3 regions of the Sphingobium wenxiniae genome follow, and region 3 is predicted to be linked to each of the others. Evidence: riboswitches for the same ligand, from Rfam matches in the RefSeq annotation. Region 3 holds a riboswitch; each other region holds the start of a gene.
The links. Region 3 has a riboswitch for cobalamin ahead of ATN00_RS04675 (TonB-dependent receptor). Riboswitches for the same ligand answer to the same signal wherever they lie in the genome.
Positions count from the first base shown of each region.

Region 1: linked by a shared signal. The riboswitch ahead of ATN00_RS02400 (TonB-dependent receptor plug domain-containing protein) and the one ahead of ATN00_RS04675 (TonB-dependent receptor) in region 3 are both predicted to bind cobalamin.
Region 2: linked by a shared signal. The riboswitch ahead of ATN00_RS19250 (TonB-dependent receptor plug domain-containing protein) and the one ahead of ATN00_RS04675 (TonB-dependent receptor) in region 3 are both predicted to bind cobalamin.

Region 1 covers NZ_CP013264.1:456,312-462,192, forward strand. The annotation lists gene cobN (cobaltochelatase subunit CobN) at 1-1,474, opposite strand, end outside; gene cobW (cobalamin biosynthesis protein CobW) at 1,474-2,508, opposite strand; gene ATN00_RS02400 (TonB-dependent receptor plug domain-containing protein) at 2,719-4,704, opposite strand; cobalamin riboswitch at 4,884-5,131, opposite strand; gene ATN00_RS22740 (histidine phosphatase family protein) at 5,216-5,725, opposite strand.
Region 2 covers NZ_CP013264.1:3,935,264-3,941,144, reverse strand. The annotation lists gene guaB (IMP dehydrogenase) at 1-339, shown strand, start outside; gene ATN00_RS19260 (RsmB/NOP family class I SAM-dependent RNA methyltransferase) at 352-1,527, shown strand; gene ATN00_RS19255 (tetratricopeptide repeat protein) at 1,605-2,123, shown strand; cobalamin riboswitch at 2,333-2,565, shown strand; gene ATN00_RS19250 (TonB-dependent receptor plug domain-containing protein) at 2,743-4,596, shown strand; gene ATN00_RS19245 (ABC transporter substrate-binding protein) at 4,633-5,451, opposite strand; gene ATN00_RS19240 (FecCD family ABC transporter permease) at 5,490-5,881, shown strand, end outside.
Region 3 covers NZ_CP013264.1:913,768-919,648, forward strand. The annotation lists gene sbnA (2,3-diaminopropionate biosynthesis protein SbnA) at 1-733, opposite strand, end outside; gene ATN00_RS04660 (ATP-grasp domain-containing protein) at 917-2,128, shown strand; gene ATN00_RS04665 (PepSY-associated TM helix domain-containing protein) at 2,221-3,285, opposite strand; gene ATN00_RS04670 (hypothetical protein) at 3,603-3,782, shown strand; cobalamin riboswitch at 3,811-4,046, shown strand; gene ATN00_RS04675 (TonB-dependent receptor) at 4,220-5,881, shown strand, end outside.

The DNA.
Region 1 (5,881 bases), 460 kb from region 3:
CGCCATCGCGGACGAAGGGGTCGTCCTGCGGGGCGCCCCACTGCTCTGTCACGGCATCGCGGACCTCACCGGGCAGAGCGTCGAACGCAACATGATAATCGGCGAGCGGCAGACTGACTTCGTGCTGACGATCCATTGATATGGGCGCATTGGTCACGCCACCCATCATGACCGCCATCAGCGCCGCGCCGTCTTCCGGAGCGTCACCGACGCTATATCCGGCTTCTCGAAGCGCCGTGAGGATGGCGGCCGCGCTGGCGGGCGTGTCGAGGCCGACGCCATTGCCGATCCGGCCGTCGCGATTGGGATAGTTGGCAAGGACCAGCGCGACGCGCCGCTCCGGCACGGGCGTGCGCCGCAGGGCGGCCCAGTTGGCTGCAAGATCGGCGACGAAAGCCACGCGGTCGGGCGCGACCCGCGGCACCACGATGCCGCATTGCGTCCTTTCATCGAACCGCTCGACCGCCTTGAAGGCGACAGCGCGGGTGAAGAGGCGGCCGTCCACCTCGGGCAGCGCGACATTCATGGCGAGATCGCGGGGCCCCAAACCCCGGGGACTGTCGGCCCAATTGCCTTGCTCCACACCGGCGAACACCGTTTGGAGGATAGGGCAGTCGGCATCTTCGAGGATGCCTGCGACACGACTTTCGCCGGGCGACGAGGCCGCGAAAGAGGTTGCGTTCACAATGATGTCGGGCTTTATCGCCGCGATAAGGCCCCGCAGCCAGTCGATCGCGAAGGGTTCGCGCAGTGCCCGGACATGGACCGCAAGGACGTTCAGCCCCCGGCTCGCCAGCGCGGCCACCAGGGCATCGACGGCATCGAGCGTGCCCGCCATCATCAGCGCACGATAGAAGCAGAGCAACGCCACCGGCCGTCCGTCGGTCCAGCCCGCCCGCACATCGTCCAGCGTCGGACGTTCGACACCCGCAAGATAAAGCCCTGCGTCGGCAACGGGCACGGGATCATCGGGCGGACCGATGTCGCGGCCGATCAGCCGCGCGGCATGGCGCAGGAAGCTGACGGCATTGGCGACGCCGCCCTGGCGCAGATAATCCCGCAGTCTTTCGCTGACCTCCCGGGGCACCGTGGAGGCGGCATCGAGTGACGGATCGGGTTCGCGCCCATCGGCGATGGCGGCAAAGGCGATCCCTTTCTCACGCGCGACCCGTGCGATCTCGTCGACGCCATAGGGCCAGTAAGCCTTGCCTCCCAACAGGACGACGCACAGGAAGCGGGCGTGGGCGATCACCTTTTCGACATAGAGATCGACCGAATAGGGATGCTTGAGCTGCAACAGGTTGGCGAGCCGGATCGACGGCGCCTCGTCACCGAGCATGGACGCCGCCTTGGCGAAGCAGGCCAGTTCGCTGTCCGCCACCGTCAGGACTATGATCTCGCCGGGCGATTGCCCAAGGTCGATCGCCTCATCGCCATTGGAGACGGTTCCCGGCGTGGCGGCCAGCAGGTGCATCAGAGGAGCACCGCCGCCAGAGCGTTTTCGATGGCGGCTTGGTCGAGGCCCTTCTGGCCGATCACGACCAACTGTGAAATGCGCGCCTCTTCCGGCTTCCACGCGCGGTCGAAATGGTGCTGAATACGCGGGCCTACCGCCTGGATCACCATCCGTGCCGGACGGCCTTCAATCGCGATAATGCCCTTGACGCGCAGGATGTCGTGAGCTGCGATCAGGGGCGTCATGGCCGCGAGAAGCGGATCGATGCTGGCGACCTCGCCGCCCCTGACGACGAAGCTATCGAAATCGTCATGATCGTGGTCCGGCTCGGCATCGTGATGCGATGGACGGGCCTCCAGATCATTCTCGGCGCCAGCGAACAGTCCGAGCAATATGCTGGCATCGACCGCGCCATGATCGGCCCGCACGATCTTCACGCCGTCGCGGGTGTCGCACGATATATCGCTCTCGATCCGGCTCAGCGTATCGTCATCGACCAGGTCGGACTTGTTGAGAATGACGAGATCGGCGCAGGCGAGTTGATCCTCGTACAGTTCCTCCAGCGGGCTGTCATGATCGAGTGACGGATCGGCAGCGCGGGCGAGGGCCAGTGCCGTTTCGTCGGTCGCGAACCGGCCGGCGGCGACGGCATCGGCGTCGATGAGCGCCACCACGCCGTCCACGGTCGCGCGAGTTCGGATGTCGGGCCATTGGAAAGCCTTCACCAGCGGCTTGGGCAATGCGAGACCCGATGTTTCGATGATGATATGTTCGGGCGGGCTGGGCCGGTCGAGCAGCTTTTGCATGGTCGGAAGAAAATCGTCGGCGACGGTGCAGCAGATGCAGCCATTGGCCAGCTCTACAATGTCATCCTCCGGGCAGGCTTCCTCATTGCAGCCGCGCAGCAATTCGCCATCGACCCCGACATCGCCAAACTCATTGACGATCAGCGCCAGCCTGCGGCCCTTCGCATTCTGGAGGAGATGGTGGATGAGCGTGGTCTTGCCCGCGCCCAGAAAACCGGTGATGACCGTGGTGGGTATCTTGCTCAAGCATTCGCTCCTTGTTGGATGGGGGCATGGGTGACGGTGGATTTGCCGCTCGCGTCTCCTCCTGCCGCGCTCGGCCCGGGAATTGCGCCCGGCCTTGCGAACGCCATCCCTGTGACAAAGGTTACCGCAGCGGGAAGTGGCGGGACGCCGCTGCCCCGCAATAAGCGGGACCAGCGATGGAGGAAGAGAAACGAGCGGAGCATTGCAGCGTTAGAAACTCAGGCCGTAACTGACCCGGAGCGTCCGGGGCACGCCGCGCAGGAAATAAAGAAAGCGCCCGCCCGCATCGGCGGGAGCCGATCCCAAACCGCGCGTCGCATATTCTTTGCCGGTGGCGTTTTCCACATTCACGCCGAAGCGATGCCGCCGCGCCGCGCCGTCGACATAAAGATGCGCGCCGATGTCGAGGGTCGCGTAATTGCCATAGTTCTGGCGCGGGAAGCCAAAGGGCGAGGAATAGGCGTCGCCGACCCAGTTCACCGCGACATTGGCGCCGAAGGGCAGGTCTTCCGGCGCATAGGCAATAGCGCCCTTGGCATATTGCCGGGGCGTTCTGTCGCGCTGGGTTGTCGAATCTCCGTCGCGAGCCCGGGTATAGGTATAGCTCGCATTGATATGCCAGGTCTGCGCCAGCGTCGCGTCGATCTGGAACTCGGCGCCGCGCACCTTCACGCGGGTATCGACATTGATGAACGTGCCATTGGGAAAGGCTGGATCACCATAATATGTGTCGATGAGGTTCGTGATCCTGCGCTGGAAATAGGTCGTCTTCCAGTAGAGCGCACCACCCGCCAGCGGAAAAACTCCACCTACGGTCAGATTGATGTTCAGGCTCTGCTCCGGCCTCAGGTTCGGATTGCCGATCTCACAGCACGGGTCGATGCCATAGAGCGACGATGCATCAGGCAGGATGAAGGATGTGCCGCCAATGCCCTCGACATAGAGGGTGTCGCTGATGTCGAAACGGCCGCTGACGTTCCAGATCGTCTTCTTCGCACCGCCGCTTTCATTATAGCGCGCTCCAGCCGCGATCCGGCCTCGGTCACTGATTTCATCGGTGGTACGGACCTGAAGGATGCCGGCATGCACCTGTTCGCTGGTCTTGCCGATCAGCAACACGTCGTCGCGGCCGTTGAAATTCTGGAAATCATAGCCGATCAGATATTCAAGGCCGCGATGCGGATGCAGTTTTACGACCGCGCTGCCGCCATAGTCCTGATAGCCCCAGAAGGTGCCAGCCGGATAAACCACGATCGGCGGCCCGGCTGGAATGGGATTGAGTATCTGGACATAGGCCGTTTTCCAGTCGTGAAAATAGCCCTTGAGGAAGAACTGGATCGTGTCGCTTCCGGTATAATCGAGGCGAGCGCTCGCAATCTCTTCATTGCGGTCGTTGCGGCTTGTGTTGACGCGCGAGGCGCTCAGATTGTCGAGTTTCGCTTCCGTGTGCTGATATTGCAGGTTGAGACGCAGGTCTGGCGTGAAATCGAACTGATATTTGCCGCCTACCGACCACAGGCGATAGCCGCGCTTCCGGTCGGTCGCGCTGGGCTGCATGACGCTGTAGGGGCGATACCCTTCCGCCTGGTTGCGGGAGGCATAGACCACGAACTTGTGATCGCCGATGCTGCCCCGCGCATAGCCGTCGAGATTGACGCCGGAGCGACTGTCGACGCTGCCATTCACCTGTCCGTTGAAGGCATCGGTGAAGCCGCGCGTCACGACATTGATGACGCCAGCCGCCGCCTGCGTGCCGTAGAAGAGGCTCTCGCCACCCTTCAGCACCTCGATGCGCTCGATCATGCTGGCGGGCAGCGTGTCGTTGGGCGAGGTGCTGCCATAAAGCCGGTTGTTCAGGCGGATGCCGTCGGCCGTCCACAGCACGTCCTGCGTGCGCGACCCCTGGAGTGAGATATCGACATAGCTGAACGGCCCGGAACCCGGCATGATATAGAGACCCGGCACCGTCTGCAGCGCGCGCGCAACATCGACATATCCGCCGTCGCGCACCTGCTTGTCCGTAACAGTCTCGATATCGCTGCCATAGCGGGACAGTTGCTGGGGCAGCAGCTCTTCCAGGCTCTTGCCAATAACGACGATGCCGCCCGCATCGTCGCTGGTTTCGGCCTGCGCCAGTGTCGCGGTGAAAGAAAGAACCGCGGCAAAAGCCAGCCGCGATAGGATGATATCATTCAAGACAGTCCCCCGTCGGCGTCCAATCGACGTTGGACAGGGGCGTGCCGTTCACGAACGGTCGGCACGCGCGGCGACCGGACGCCAATGGGCGGCCGACGCACGTCTCCGATGCGGCCCCTGCCGCGCGTTCGTCGCTCAGACGGAGTTCACCGTGCCACGGCCATCCCCTGGGCCAGGGCAAGAGCGACCAGACGCCGGCAGGTCTCCTGGCTCATGGGTCATCGCTTGATGCACGGCCTTCCCAGGCCTCGCATGACTTAGCGTCCGGCCCAGTGGCTGGCGGTTCGAGTCGTTAGCCCGTCCGCACATGTACATCGCACTCGCCACTTACAGTTGCAGGGACAGCCGCGGCATTGGATGGATGTATCCATCCGCACCGCATTCCCTTTTAAGGCCTCTCACAAGGCCACCAGCGCGATCATTGTCCCCGATTCCAGCCGGAGCCTTCCGCAAGGACGCGCAGCCAATATGCCAGATGCAGGCGGATCGCAAGCGCCACGGATACGGACAGTCAAAGGGGACGGAGCGCCTGAAGCCGCCAGCCACGGTTGAACGACAGGGTGACACTGGAAAGCGGCGCGATATCTATTCGCAATAATGCCTGCTGCGGCAGGTCGAGCGCAACGCCGATCGCGACCCTGATGACCATGGGATGGGTGATCGCGAGCACATCTCCGTCGATGCCATCCATCCATACCCCGACCCTCGACAAAAGCACTGCCATCGTTTCGCCGCCCGGCACGCCCGGTGCCGGATCGGCAAGCCAGCGAGCGAAGGCGCCTGGATCACGCGCGTGAATGTCCGCGAAGCTGCGTCCTGCCCAGTCGCCATGATCGATGTCCCGCAGTGCCGGCTCGACCTGCGCGGCCACTCCCAAAAGATCGGCCGTCTGTTGCGCCGCAGCCATCGGACTCGTGACGATAGTTCTGGGGGTTGGGCGGGGCAGGCGCAATCCAGCGGTCGCACGCGATCCTCCTTCATCGACGGCTTCGCCGGGCGCCGGAAAACCGCCTTCGCGCATAGATGGCGTCGCCGCGTGGCAGAGCAGGTTCAGGCGCTTGATCAGTCGATCCTCCCGGGGGACGTTGACGCTGCGCCCGGTTCCATCCTATGTCGTGCGGGCAAGGTCGAGGAAGAAGCCGGTGAGATTCCGGCACGGTCGCGCCACTGTTATCGT
Region 2 (5,881 bases), 1.1 Mb from region 3:
TATCAGGGCCGCGCCTATAAGAGTTACCGCGGCATGGGCAGCGTCGGCGCGATGGCGCGGGGTAGCGCGGACCGTTATTTCCAGGCGGACATCAAGGACCAGATGAAGCTGGTGCCTGAAGGCATTGAAGGCCAGGTGCCTTTCAAAGGCCCGGCCAAGGACGTGATCCACCAGCTTGTCGGCGGTGTGAAAGCGGCGATGGGCTATACCGGCAGCCGCACGATCAAGGATTTGCAGGAGCGCGCCCGCTTCGTGCAGATCACCAATGCAGGCCTGTCGGAAAGCCACGTCCATGATGTGACGATCACGCGGGAAGCGCCCAATTATCCGACGCGCTGAGGACGGCGCGGCATGACGCCTTCCGCCCGCGTTCAGGCCGCCATCGAACTGCTCGACGCCATCATCGCCTCCGCGCGCGATGGCGGGCCCGCAGCGGACACGCTGATCGCCCGCTATTTCAAGGAGCGGCGCTATGCCGGATCGCGTGACCGCCGGGCGGTGCGCGATCATGTCTATGACGCGATCCGTCGTGTCGCCGAACGCCCGGAAAGCGGCCGCGCCGCTATGATCGGCATCGCCCATGAGTGCCCGGAGATCGCCGCCCTGTTCGACGGATCGGTCCATGCTCCCGCGCCAATCGAGCCAGGTGAAACAGGCGCCGAGCCGGGCATCATCCCCGCTTGGATCGCCCCCTTGCTAGCCGCGCCTGTCGAGCAGGACGCGTTGCTGGGCCGCGCGCCGGTCGATTTGCGCGTCAACCGGCTGAGAGGCGCGTTGGAGGATGCCCTGCCGCTCCTGCCCGACGCGATGCCAGTTCCCGGCGTGTCCGATGCGCTGCGCCTGCCCGAAGGCGCGCCAGTCGAAAAGAGCGAGCCGTGGCAGCGTGGTCTCGTCGAAGTGCAGGATGCGGGCAGCCAACTTATCGCCATTGCTTGCGAGGCGCGGCCCGGCCAGACGGTCATCGACCTGTGCGCCGGTGCGGGCGGAAAGACGCTGGCGCTGGCCGTCGCCATGGAGGGCAAGGGCACGCTGATCGCCGCCGACACCATCCGCTCCCGCCTTGCCCGCCTGTCTCCCCGCGCCGAGCGCGCAGGCGCGACATTCATCCAGACGCTCCTGCTCGATCAGGGACATGAAGCGCGCGCGCTGGAAAGCCTGCATGGCCGGGCCGATGCCGTGTTGGTCGATGCGCCCTGTTCCGGCACGGGCACATGGCGGCGCAACCCGGAGGCGCGCTGGCGACTGACTCCCGCCCGGCTCGACAGGCTGGTGCAGGAACAGGCCCGCATCCTCGATTTCGCCGCGCCGCTGCTGGCGCCGGGCGGCGCGCTGGTCTATGCCACCTGTGCGCTGACGGACAGGGAGGGGCGGGGTCAGGTGGAGACATTCCTGCAACGGCATGATGGCTGGATCGCGGACGCCATCGACTTGCCATTGGGGCGGGCGCACGGTCCGGGCTGGCTGCTGACGCCGGGGCATGACGGGACGGACGGTTTCTACTTCGCCCGGCTGCGCCGCGGGCCATGAAAGAGACAATGGACAAGCGCCCGCAAAATGGCGACACTTGGCCGAAAGCAACGCCTGAAACATGGCTGGAGACATTGATGCGTTTTACCCCTGCCTCGATTGCCCTTGCCGTCGTGCTGACGACCGTATCCAGCGCGGGCATGACCCAGCGGCCCGACGCGCAGATCGATCCGCGCTCGATTGAATGGCAGCGTGCGGGCGAAACCGCGCGCAAGGCGGGCAATCTGGAAGGCGCGAACGATGCGCTGGAAAGCGCGCTGGCCGTCGATCCGCGCAATCGCGCCGCTTATATCGAACTGGCGCAGGTGGCGCGGGCGCAGGGGCTGCAGGGCAAGGCCATCCGCCTGTACAATGAAGCGTTGCTGCTGGACCCGGCGGATGTCGGTGCGCTGGTGGGTCAGGGCGAAGCCATGGTGGAAAAGGGCGCCATCGCCAAGGCGAAGGAAAATCTGGCGCAGGCGCAAAAGCTGTGCCGCGCCGATTGCGCGGGCGTGGGGCCGCTTGTTGCCGCGATTGAAAAGGGACCGCCCGCCGCGGTGCTGAGCGCCAAGGAAGACGTGCCCGCACCCAAAGTCGTGCCGACCGAAACGCCCTGACCGGGTTCTGGCGGCCGCATATTGGGGCGGCAGGTTGCGGCCATTTGCGGACCTTCCCCCTTCGCTCAGGGCGAACGGAGATGGGAATAGCGGACAGTCCGCAATCCACCCAAATCCGCCATTTCCTTTGGCCTCTCACTTGATTCGCTTGGCATAAGGGACGGCTTGCCCTATGGGCGGCGGCGTCCGGGGCGCTTCAAGCGCGGCGGACATGATCGCGCTGGTGCCCCACGGGGCTGAAAAGGGAATGCGGTGCGGAGGGTTCGCCCTCTTATTCCGCGGCTGTCCCTGCAACTGTAAGCGGTGAGCGCGATGCGTATTGGTCCCACATTCCTGCAAAGGGGCGGGAAGGGGACCGGCCACTGGACGCATGTCCGGGAAGGCTGGCGCATCGCTGCTATGACCCGCGAGCCAGGAGACCTGCCAGCGCCCGGTCGCTCTTGCCCTGGTCCAGGGATAGGCCATGGCACGGTTTTCCGTCTGAGCGACGCTGCCAAGCGGCCGGGGCCGCATCGGTGCGCGTGGCGGGAACCGGCGTCGGCCTGTCGCGCGTGTCGACCGCGCGCGCGGAGTCCCCGGCCCTGAAAGTCGCAAGGACGCTCAGGGAAGAGACGAAAAAATGTTGAAATCGGGATTGCCGCTCATGGCATTGCTGGCGGCCACGCCTGCGTTGGCGCAGGATGACGATATTGTCGTCACCGCATCGGGCATTGAACAGCCGCGGGACGAGGTGGGGCAGGCGATCAGCGTGATCGACGCCGACACCATCCGCACGCGGCAGGCGGTCGATGTGACGGATTTGCTGATGACGACGCCGGGTGTGCGTTTCAATCGTTCGGGCACGACCGGCGCGGCGACGGGCGTGTCGCTGCGCGGCGCGGAAACAACGCAGACGCTGGTGCTGATCGACGGCGTGAAGGTCAATGATCCCAGCGGAATTGGCGACGGCTATGATTTCGGCCATCTGCTGGTCGGTAATATCCGCCGGATCGAAGTGCTGCGCGGTTCCAACTCTGTCGTCTATGGCAGTCAGGCGATTGGCGGCGTGGTCAATGTGATGACGGGCACGCCCGCTGAAGGCTATGCCGCCAATGCCTCGGTCGATTATGGTTATAGCGATACGCTGAACGCCAAGGCCGATGTGTCTGGCACCAGCGGCATCGCTTCGGGCGGCGTGGGCATGGCCTATTTCCGTACCGATGGCATTTCCTCGGCAGCGCGCTCCTTTGGCGCCACGGAAAAGGACGGCTACAAGAACATTGCCGCCAATGCGAAGCTCAAGCTCAGCTTCACCGATACGCTCAGCCTCGACCTGCGCGGCTATTATATTCATGCCGATCTCGATTATGACAGCTTCTTCGGCGCACCCGCCGACAGCGCTGACATCAGCAAATCGGACCAATATGTCGGCTATGCCGGCATCAATCTCGCTCTGCTCGACGGCAAGCTGACCAATCGGACGGCGGTCACCTGGTTCCGCAACGACCGCGACTATTATTTCGTGCGCGGCACGGACCCCGACTATGGCTATAGCGGCACCAACCTGCGCTTCGAATATGAAGGCGTCTATGCGCCGGTCGATCAGGCGAAGCTGGTCTTCGGCTATGAGCATGAGCGGCCCGATTATGATTTCTTCGGCTTCGGCGACACATCCAGTGCGAAGGCGAATATCGACAGCGTCTATGCCCTGGCCATCGTGAAGCCGGTCGCGGGGCTGTCTGTCACCGGCGGCGTGCGTCATGACGATCACAGCCAGTTCGGCGGCGCGACAACCTTTGGCGCGAACGCCAATTATACGCCCAACCATGGCGCGACCAATTTCCGCCTGAGCTATGGCGAAGGGTTCAAGGCGCCTTCCCTCTATCAGCTTTACGATATGTTCAGCGGCAACGCGGACCTGAAGCCGGAAAGGTCCAAAAGCTACGATATCGGCTTTGACCAGAGCCTGGACGATGGGCGGGCGATGCTGTCGGTCACCGCTTTCCGCCGCGATACGCGCAACCAGATCAACTATGACAATAACAGCTTCCTCTATGGCAATCTCGACCGCACCCGCGCCAAGGGTGTGGAGGCGACGCTGACATTGAAGCCGGTCGATGCGCTCATTCTCACCGGTTCATATAGCTATATCGACGCGCGAGACCGGTCGCCTGGCAGCGTGGATGAAGGCAAGCGCCTGCTGCGCCGCGCCGCCAATGCGGTCAGCGTGTCGGCGGATTATGCGTGGCCCTTCGGCCTCAGCACCGGCGCGACGATCACTATGGTGGGCGACAGTTTCGACCTGGACGCGAGCCGGAACAGGGTGCAACTGGACGGCTATGCCATTGTCGGCCTGCGCGCATCCTTCCCGATCGGCGAGCATCTGGAGATATATGGCCGGATCGACAATCTGTCGGATCAGGAATACGCCACGGCCTATGGCTATGGGGTCTACGGCCGGTCGGCCTATGGCGGCGTGCGTGTCCGCTTCTGATCGCGCGGAAAAGGGGCGGGCGTGAGCGTCCGTCCCCTACCGGCGGCGGGGCGCGGCGTTGATCTGCGCCACGATGCTGCGCGCGGCCAGCACATAGGCGGGGCCGCCGCAGACCGTCCACGCCTGCGGCACGCGGATGCGGGGGATGTCTTTCAGGATCGGATGGTGCAGCATCTCCGTCCCCTGATCGACCACCTGTTCGCTGCCGCTTTCGACGATCAGCCAGTCGGGGCGTGCGGCGATCATCTGCTCAAGGGGAATCTGCGCCAAAGCAGGCTTTCCCAGCTTGCTGGCAAGGTTGGTGAGGCCCGCGCGCCGCATCAGGTCATCGACCAGCGTGCCGGTGCCGGTCATATAGCCGCGCCGCTGATAATAGGCCGCGACGCCGCTGCGCTGGGGCCGCGGCAGCGCGGCGAGGTCGCGGTTCATGCGCGCGATCAGCGCCTCGCCGCGTTCCGGGTGTCCCACCGCTTTGGCGGTCCGCCGGATCTGCTCCATCACCATCGGATAGCTGTCCGCGGTTTCCAGGCCCACTATATTCCATCGTCCGGGCGGCGCGCCCGCGACGGTGTCGCCCAGCGGAAAGCCCAGCAGCAGGTCCGGCGCGATCGCCATCACCTCCTCGGATGGACGGCGCAGGCTGCGGAAGGGGCGCGCCTGCGCGGCGGCGGCCGACAGCTCCGCGTTACGCGCATTGCTGCTGAGGGCGGCAATCTGCCCCGGATCGGCAAGCGCCAGCACATATTGATCGGCGCAGACATTCAGCGACACGATCCTGCGCGGCACGCCGGGGGCAGCGGCCGCGCCGATCAGGCCAAACGCCGCAATGGCTCCCAGGAATTTCATCCACTGCATATATTTGCCCCTAGCAGCGCGGGACGGGGGCGCAAGGGATGACCGCGCGCCGCCGCCACCCGCTGCTGCTTCCCTTCCTGCTGCTGTTGCTTGTGCTGGCGGCCTGCGGGTCGGTCACGCTGGGCGCGGTGCCGATTTCGCCGGAGCGCCTGCTCGCCGTGCTGATGGGCGGTGGAGACGACATTGCCCGCGCCATCCTGATCGACCTGCGGCTGCCGCGCATGATCCTGGGCCTGCTGGTCGGCGGGATGCTGGGCCTGTCGGGCGCGGCGCTGCAAGGCTATCTCCGCAATCCGCTGGCTGAGCCATCCGTGCTGGGCGCATCCAATGCGGCGGCGCTCGGGGCAGTGTGCGCGCTCTATTTCGGGCTGGCGCAGATGCATGTCCTTGCCCTCCCGCTGCTGGCGATATTGGCGGGGATGATCGCCAT
Region 3 (5,881 bases):
TCGCATAGATGACGGCGTCCACCTCTGGCAGGGCGAGCTGCTCCGGCACGCGGCTCGCGCCGATGCCCGGGATCTGCCTGTTCCCGCCCGTCCCTCCGAAGATGACGGACCCTTCCAGATCGACCGCCACGACCTCGATATTCGGCCAACGCTCGCGCAGACGACGCGCCAGGCCCATCAATGTCCCGCAGGTTGAGACGGCCGCGACCACATGCGTGGGCTCGACGGGCATCTCGCGGACGATCTCCTCACCGATCCCGTTGTAATGGGCGCGCCAATTATCAGGATTGGCATATTGGTTGAGCCAAACCGCGCCCGGAATGGTGCGCACCAGTTCATCCACCCGCCGGATGCGGGTGTGCAGATAACCGCCGCCCTCGTCCTTCTCCGTCACCAGATCGATCTGCCCGCCAAAGGCTTCGATGAGGCAGCGATTGGCGGGGGCAAGGTTGGGATCGACCACGGCGGTGAAGGGAATGCCCTCCCGCTTGGCGATCATGGCGAGCGCTATGGCGAGATTGCCGGATGAACTCTCCACAAGGTGGCTTTCTGATGTGATCCTGCCCGCGGCCAATGCCTGCGACACCATGTAGTGCGCGGTGCGATCCTTCACGCTGCCGCCGACATTCAGCATTTCGAGCTTTGCGAAGACCGGAACCTCGTCCGGCGGAAACATGCGGTCCAGAGCAACAAGCGGCGTGTTGCCGACGGACAGTTCTGCTGAAGATTGCATTGCGGCTCCTTCCAATCGGATGGGCGTGCGGCGTCGTAGCCGCTGCGGGTAGTCAGGCCAGCTCGTGATTTTCCGGCCCGCTCTAATGACATAAAATGATTCGCTATTGCGAGTCAATTGCAATAATAGCAGATCACTTGCCGACGAGCAGCGCTCGCAAAAACACGGACGAAAGGACTGTCGATGCAGACCCTGATATTGCTGGCCCATGTGCCGACAGATGCGGTCAACGAGGGCTTTCTCCCGGCGGCGCGACGTCTCGGCCTCAGCGTGACCCTGCTTACCGACCAGGCGGAAGCACATCGACACTACTTCTCAACCGACGACCGGCCGGCCTATCCTGACAGCATCATCGAATGCGATGTGTTCAATCCGGTCGCGGTCATCAGCGAAATCAGCCGCCATGCCGAGCGGCCCGCCGCCATCTTCTCGAACAGCGATCATCTGCAAACCAGCACCGCACTGGCGGCGGATTATTTTGGGCTGCCCGGCAAGGGCTGGAAAGTCACCTACCGGGCCAAAAACAAGGCAGCGATGCGCGAATGCTTACAAGATCAGGGGGTGGATCTGCTGTGGCACGCTGTGGTGACGAACGAAGACGAAATCGCTCGTCTTTCCGCGATTCCCTTTCCTTGCGTGCTCAAACCTCGCGAAGGCGTTGGTAGCCAACTCGTGCGGTTGTGCGAGAACGAGGACGCGCTCGTCTCGCACAGCCGGCATGTCTGGAGCATGGAAGCAGGCCGCGCCATGCTGATCGAGGAATATATCGCGGGGGAACTCTACACGCTCGAAACCTTGGGCGATGGAGCGGACATCCTCGTTCTTGGGGGATTTCATGTCGCGTTGGGGCCGCCGCCAAATTTCGTCGAGATGGAGGGACGCTGGGGCAACTGGCTCACCCCTTCCCAGAGGGCCGAGGTGCTACGTCAGATCAAGGCGGTTGGGGTCGGCTTCGGATCCTGCCACACCGAGTTCGTGCTGACGGAAAAGGGGCCACGACTCATTGAAATCAACTACCGGACGGTCGGCGACCATATGGAGTTCATGCTGGAGCACACCCTCGACCTCGCGCTGTTCGAAAAAATTCTACGCCTTCATCTCGGCGAGCAACTCGGTGCGACCCCTTTGGCAGGCAGGGCAGCCACGATCCGATATTTTCCAGCCGACAGGTCGGGACGGATTGCCTCGGCGCCAGGGGGTTTTCTTCGCAGGGATAACGAATTGCGCGTCGAATATCGTTCGCTCCGTAGCCTTGGCGAACATGTGGCCGTAACGAACTCCAACAAGGACTATCTGGGCGCTCTGAGCGTAAGTGCGCCTGACAACGCCATGCTGGAGAATGCGTTGAAGGAGGCGAGCGCAGCGCTGGTTTGGGATATTGATCCCGAAGGTTAGTTATCGTGAATCGTGATGTGCTTCACGGTGGCGGCCTTGGCAGAACAAGACCGCGCGCCGTGAGCGCCCCGAAGTCGAGTGAACGCGCTTCTTCAGCCGGAGCCACGGGGCGACACAAGGCGCCTGAACCAGAAAACCCACACGGCTAGCGTTCCCAACAATGCCAGGGACAGCCCAGACAGCGTCATCACGAGCCGGTACAGAAATCCTCCAACCTTGGCCGCATGAAGCGGATAGAGAAGATTATATCCGCGTGCCTCAGGTGGCAGATGCTTGGCATCGCGCGTGGCCACCAGCGCGCCGCTGTCCGCCGCGAACCACAATGTCGTGCGCCCGTTCGGCAGCCATTCTTCCGGGCTTCGCATGCGCAGGGTGATGAGACCGTTGCCGCTACGTGGCAGAGTGAGGCTGCGAACCTCGGCTTCCGGAAAGCGCTGTCGCCCCATTTCGATCATCGCCGACCAATTTAACCGCTCGGCGATCTTTCCCGTGCGTGGCGGTGGTTCGGCCAGCGAACGGTCGATTTGCACGGGAGCGCCAGGCCCGAAGAGCAGCGCAGCCATTGGCCGGAATACCAGTACCACTCCGGTGACGAGTGACAGAACCAGCAGCGGCGCCATCACGATGCCGAGATCGCGGTGATGCCGCATGATTGCCGGCCGGCTCATGCGCGCCGGCCACAGGCGAAATGAGAACGTCTTGCGTGTCCGCAACCATAGAAGCGCGCCAGTCACTACGAAGAACAGGCCGCAGATGGCGGCGACGCCGATGATGACTTCCCCCCAATCACCGGCGAAGAGATGGTGATGGAAGTCGAACAACCAGATCTCCGGCCGTTCCCACTGGCTGGTCCATCGCGTCACGAGTCCGCCGTTCTGATCGAGATAGGCGCCCGCGCCGCCCTTGTAGGTCAGCCGATCCAGCCCGAAACCCCTGGTTGCGAAGAGGATGGATTCGGGCCGGGTTGTGGGATCATCCATGATCCGCTGCGTGAATTCAGCCAGATGCGCAGTGCCTTGCATTTGCGCGTCGGTTGCATGGGGAAGCACTACCCACGCATCCTTGTGAACGAGAATTGCGCCGGACAGGCCAAGCATCGCCAGCAGCAGGCCAACGAGACCTCCAGTCCAGCGATGCAATGTATCGATAAGCGTCATCATGAAGTGAATGCGATCTGCGGGTGAAGTGGCTTTGCGGGCCTTCGCCGCTTAGCGCCCGAGTAAAGTACTGAAACTATCTTGCTTGTGCAAATCATTATCAAAATGATGCGGCGCTTGCCGTTGCACGGTCGCAAAGGCCCAGCCAGCTACATCTATCCCGCTTAAGCGAGCCGCACGGGCGTCCGGCTGGATGCGAGTGTCATCGTCATGTAGCCTCGCCGGCGGATGACGGGCGGTTCAGATAATCGAGGAGCAGCGGGGAAGGCTGTTCTTTTGGCAGGATTATGTCTCACGCGATTTCTGGATCGAGCGCGATGAAGCATCTTGTGCTGGGCGGAGGCGGTGACCGCCGATTCGGCTCATCCCCGTTCGGGCAGCACAAGATGCTCCGAGGCAAGTTCCAGCGCGACTATCATCACTTGCCCCATGTGAAGGGCCAGCCCTTCGCCAAACACGCGGCATGGGTTGTTGGCTTTTCCGTTCACTTCGACTAGGCGCTGCGGCGAGAGTTGGACTATTCCGGCTTTCATTGATCGCGCCGGTGCCCCCCGAAAGGGGCTTAATCGGGAATGCGGTGCGGAGGGGTTTCCTCCAAATCCGCGGCTGTCCCTGCAACTGTAAGCGGATAGCGCGATGCACATCGCTCCTCCTTGAAGGGGCAGCCACTGGGCCGGACGCTAAATCATGCGAGGCCTGGGAAGGCGTGCATCAAGCTGTGACCCGCGAGCCAGGAGACCTGCCGGCGTCTGGTCGCTCTTGCCTTGGTCCAGGGGATGGCCGCGGCACGGTGAACTCCGTCTGAGCGACGAACAAGCGGCTGGGGCCGCATCGGAGACGTGCGTCGGCCGCCCATGGCGTCCGGCCGCCGCGCGTGCCGCCCGTTCACGCGGGTTTGCCCCGGCCATGTCGCAAGACGCCGGAGGACTATTTCGTGATCAAGACCATCCTTTCCAGCACCGCGCTCGCCGCGCTCCTTTTGCCTGCCTTTGCTCATGCCGAAGATGCATCGGAGGCAGCCGACAAGTCCGATATCCTCGTGCTGGGCACTCGCACCGGCGATGCCAACGCTCCTACGCAGACGGGCAGCCGTCTGGGCCTGACCATCCTTGAGACGCCGGCCAGCGTCGAGACGCTGTCGGGCGATGTTATCCGCGCACGCGGTGACCTGTCGATCGTCGATGCCGTCACGCGCGCGACGGGCATCAGCTCGGTGGCCAATCCGGGCAACGGGGGCACCGGTCTTGCCGCGCGGGGCTTTAGCGGACCCGGCTCCGTCATGCAGCTCTATGACGGTGTTCGCCTCTATCCCGGCGCGGGCACCGTGACGTTTCCGACCGACCCCTGGACTGTCGACCGGATCGAAGTGCTGCGCGGGCCTGCTTCGGTCCTCTATGGGCAAGGCGCGATCGGTGGCGCCGTCAACGTCATCTCCAAAAAGCCGAACACTACCCGCACCGAGTTCGAAGCAGAAGCCGGTTTCGGTTCCCAGAATAGCTGGCGCATCGCCGCCGGTGTCGGTGGGCCGGTCAACGAGCTGACCGCCTATCGTTTCGACATCAGCCGCACACAGTCGGACGGCTGGGTCGATCGCGGGAATTCGAAGGGGTTGGCCATATCCGGCTCGGTACAGCTGCGCCCCAGCGATAGGCTGACCATCACCCTGTCCGACGATTACAGCGACCAGGAGCCGATGCTCTATTTCGGCACACCGCTGATCAATGGCAGGATCGATGATCGCAACAAGCGCCGGAACTACAACGTCACCGACGCGCTGATGCGCTTCAAGGACAACCGGACGACGATCCGGGTGGAATGGACGCCGAGCGATTCCATCAGCGTCCGCAATACCGCCTACCGTCTGACCACGCATCGCAAGTGGCGCAATCTCGAAAGCTATTTCTGGAACGGCGCCACGGGGAAGATCGACCGGTTCGACTTCTTCGGCATCGATCACGATCAGACGCAGATCGGCAATCAGGCCGACGTCACGATCCGCAGCGAATGGGGTGGCCTGAAGAACGAGGTGCTGGTTGGCTTCGACGTCAACGCAATCAGTTTCAGGCACGCGAACGATTTCGATTCTGATCCGGCGCCGGCCGGCTTCGCCGATCCGGTCGATCCATTCGTGTTTGACCCGGGTCTCTATTACAACACGTTCGGTGTGCGGCCCCAGCATCGCAGCCGGACGCGGCAATATTCCTTCTTCGCGGAAGACCGCCTGACGCTCAGCGACCAATTGTCGGTGTCGGTCGGGATCAACTACGACCACGCCAACGTCAAACGCTACGTCAACAGCTACGATACCGCCGGCGTGGCGACCGAGACGTTGCGACTCGACAAGACGCTGCACAACGTCACCTGGCGGGTGGGAGCGGTTTACCAACCGAGCCCTGCACTATCGCTCTACGGTCAGTATGCGACGGCGGTCGATCCGCTCGGTTCGCTGATCACCTTCTCCATCGGGCAGGCCGCGTTCAAGAACACCACGGGCGACCAGATTGAGGCGGGCATCAAGGCCAGCTTCCTCGGCGGCCGCGGCTTGGCGACCTTCGCGGCCTACCGGATCGTGAAGAAGAACCTGCTCGCCACGGTT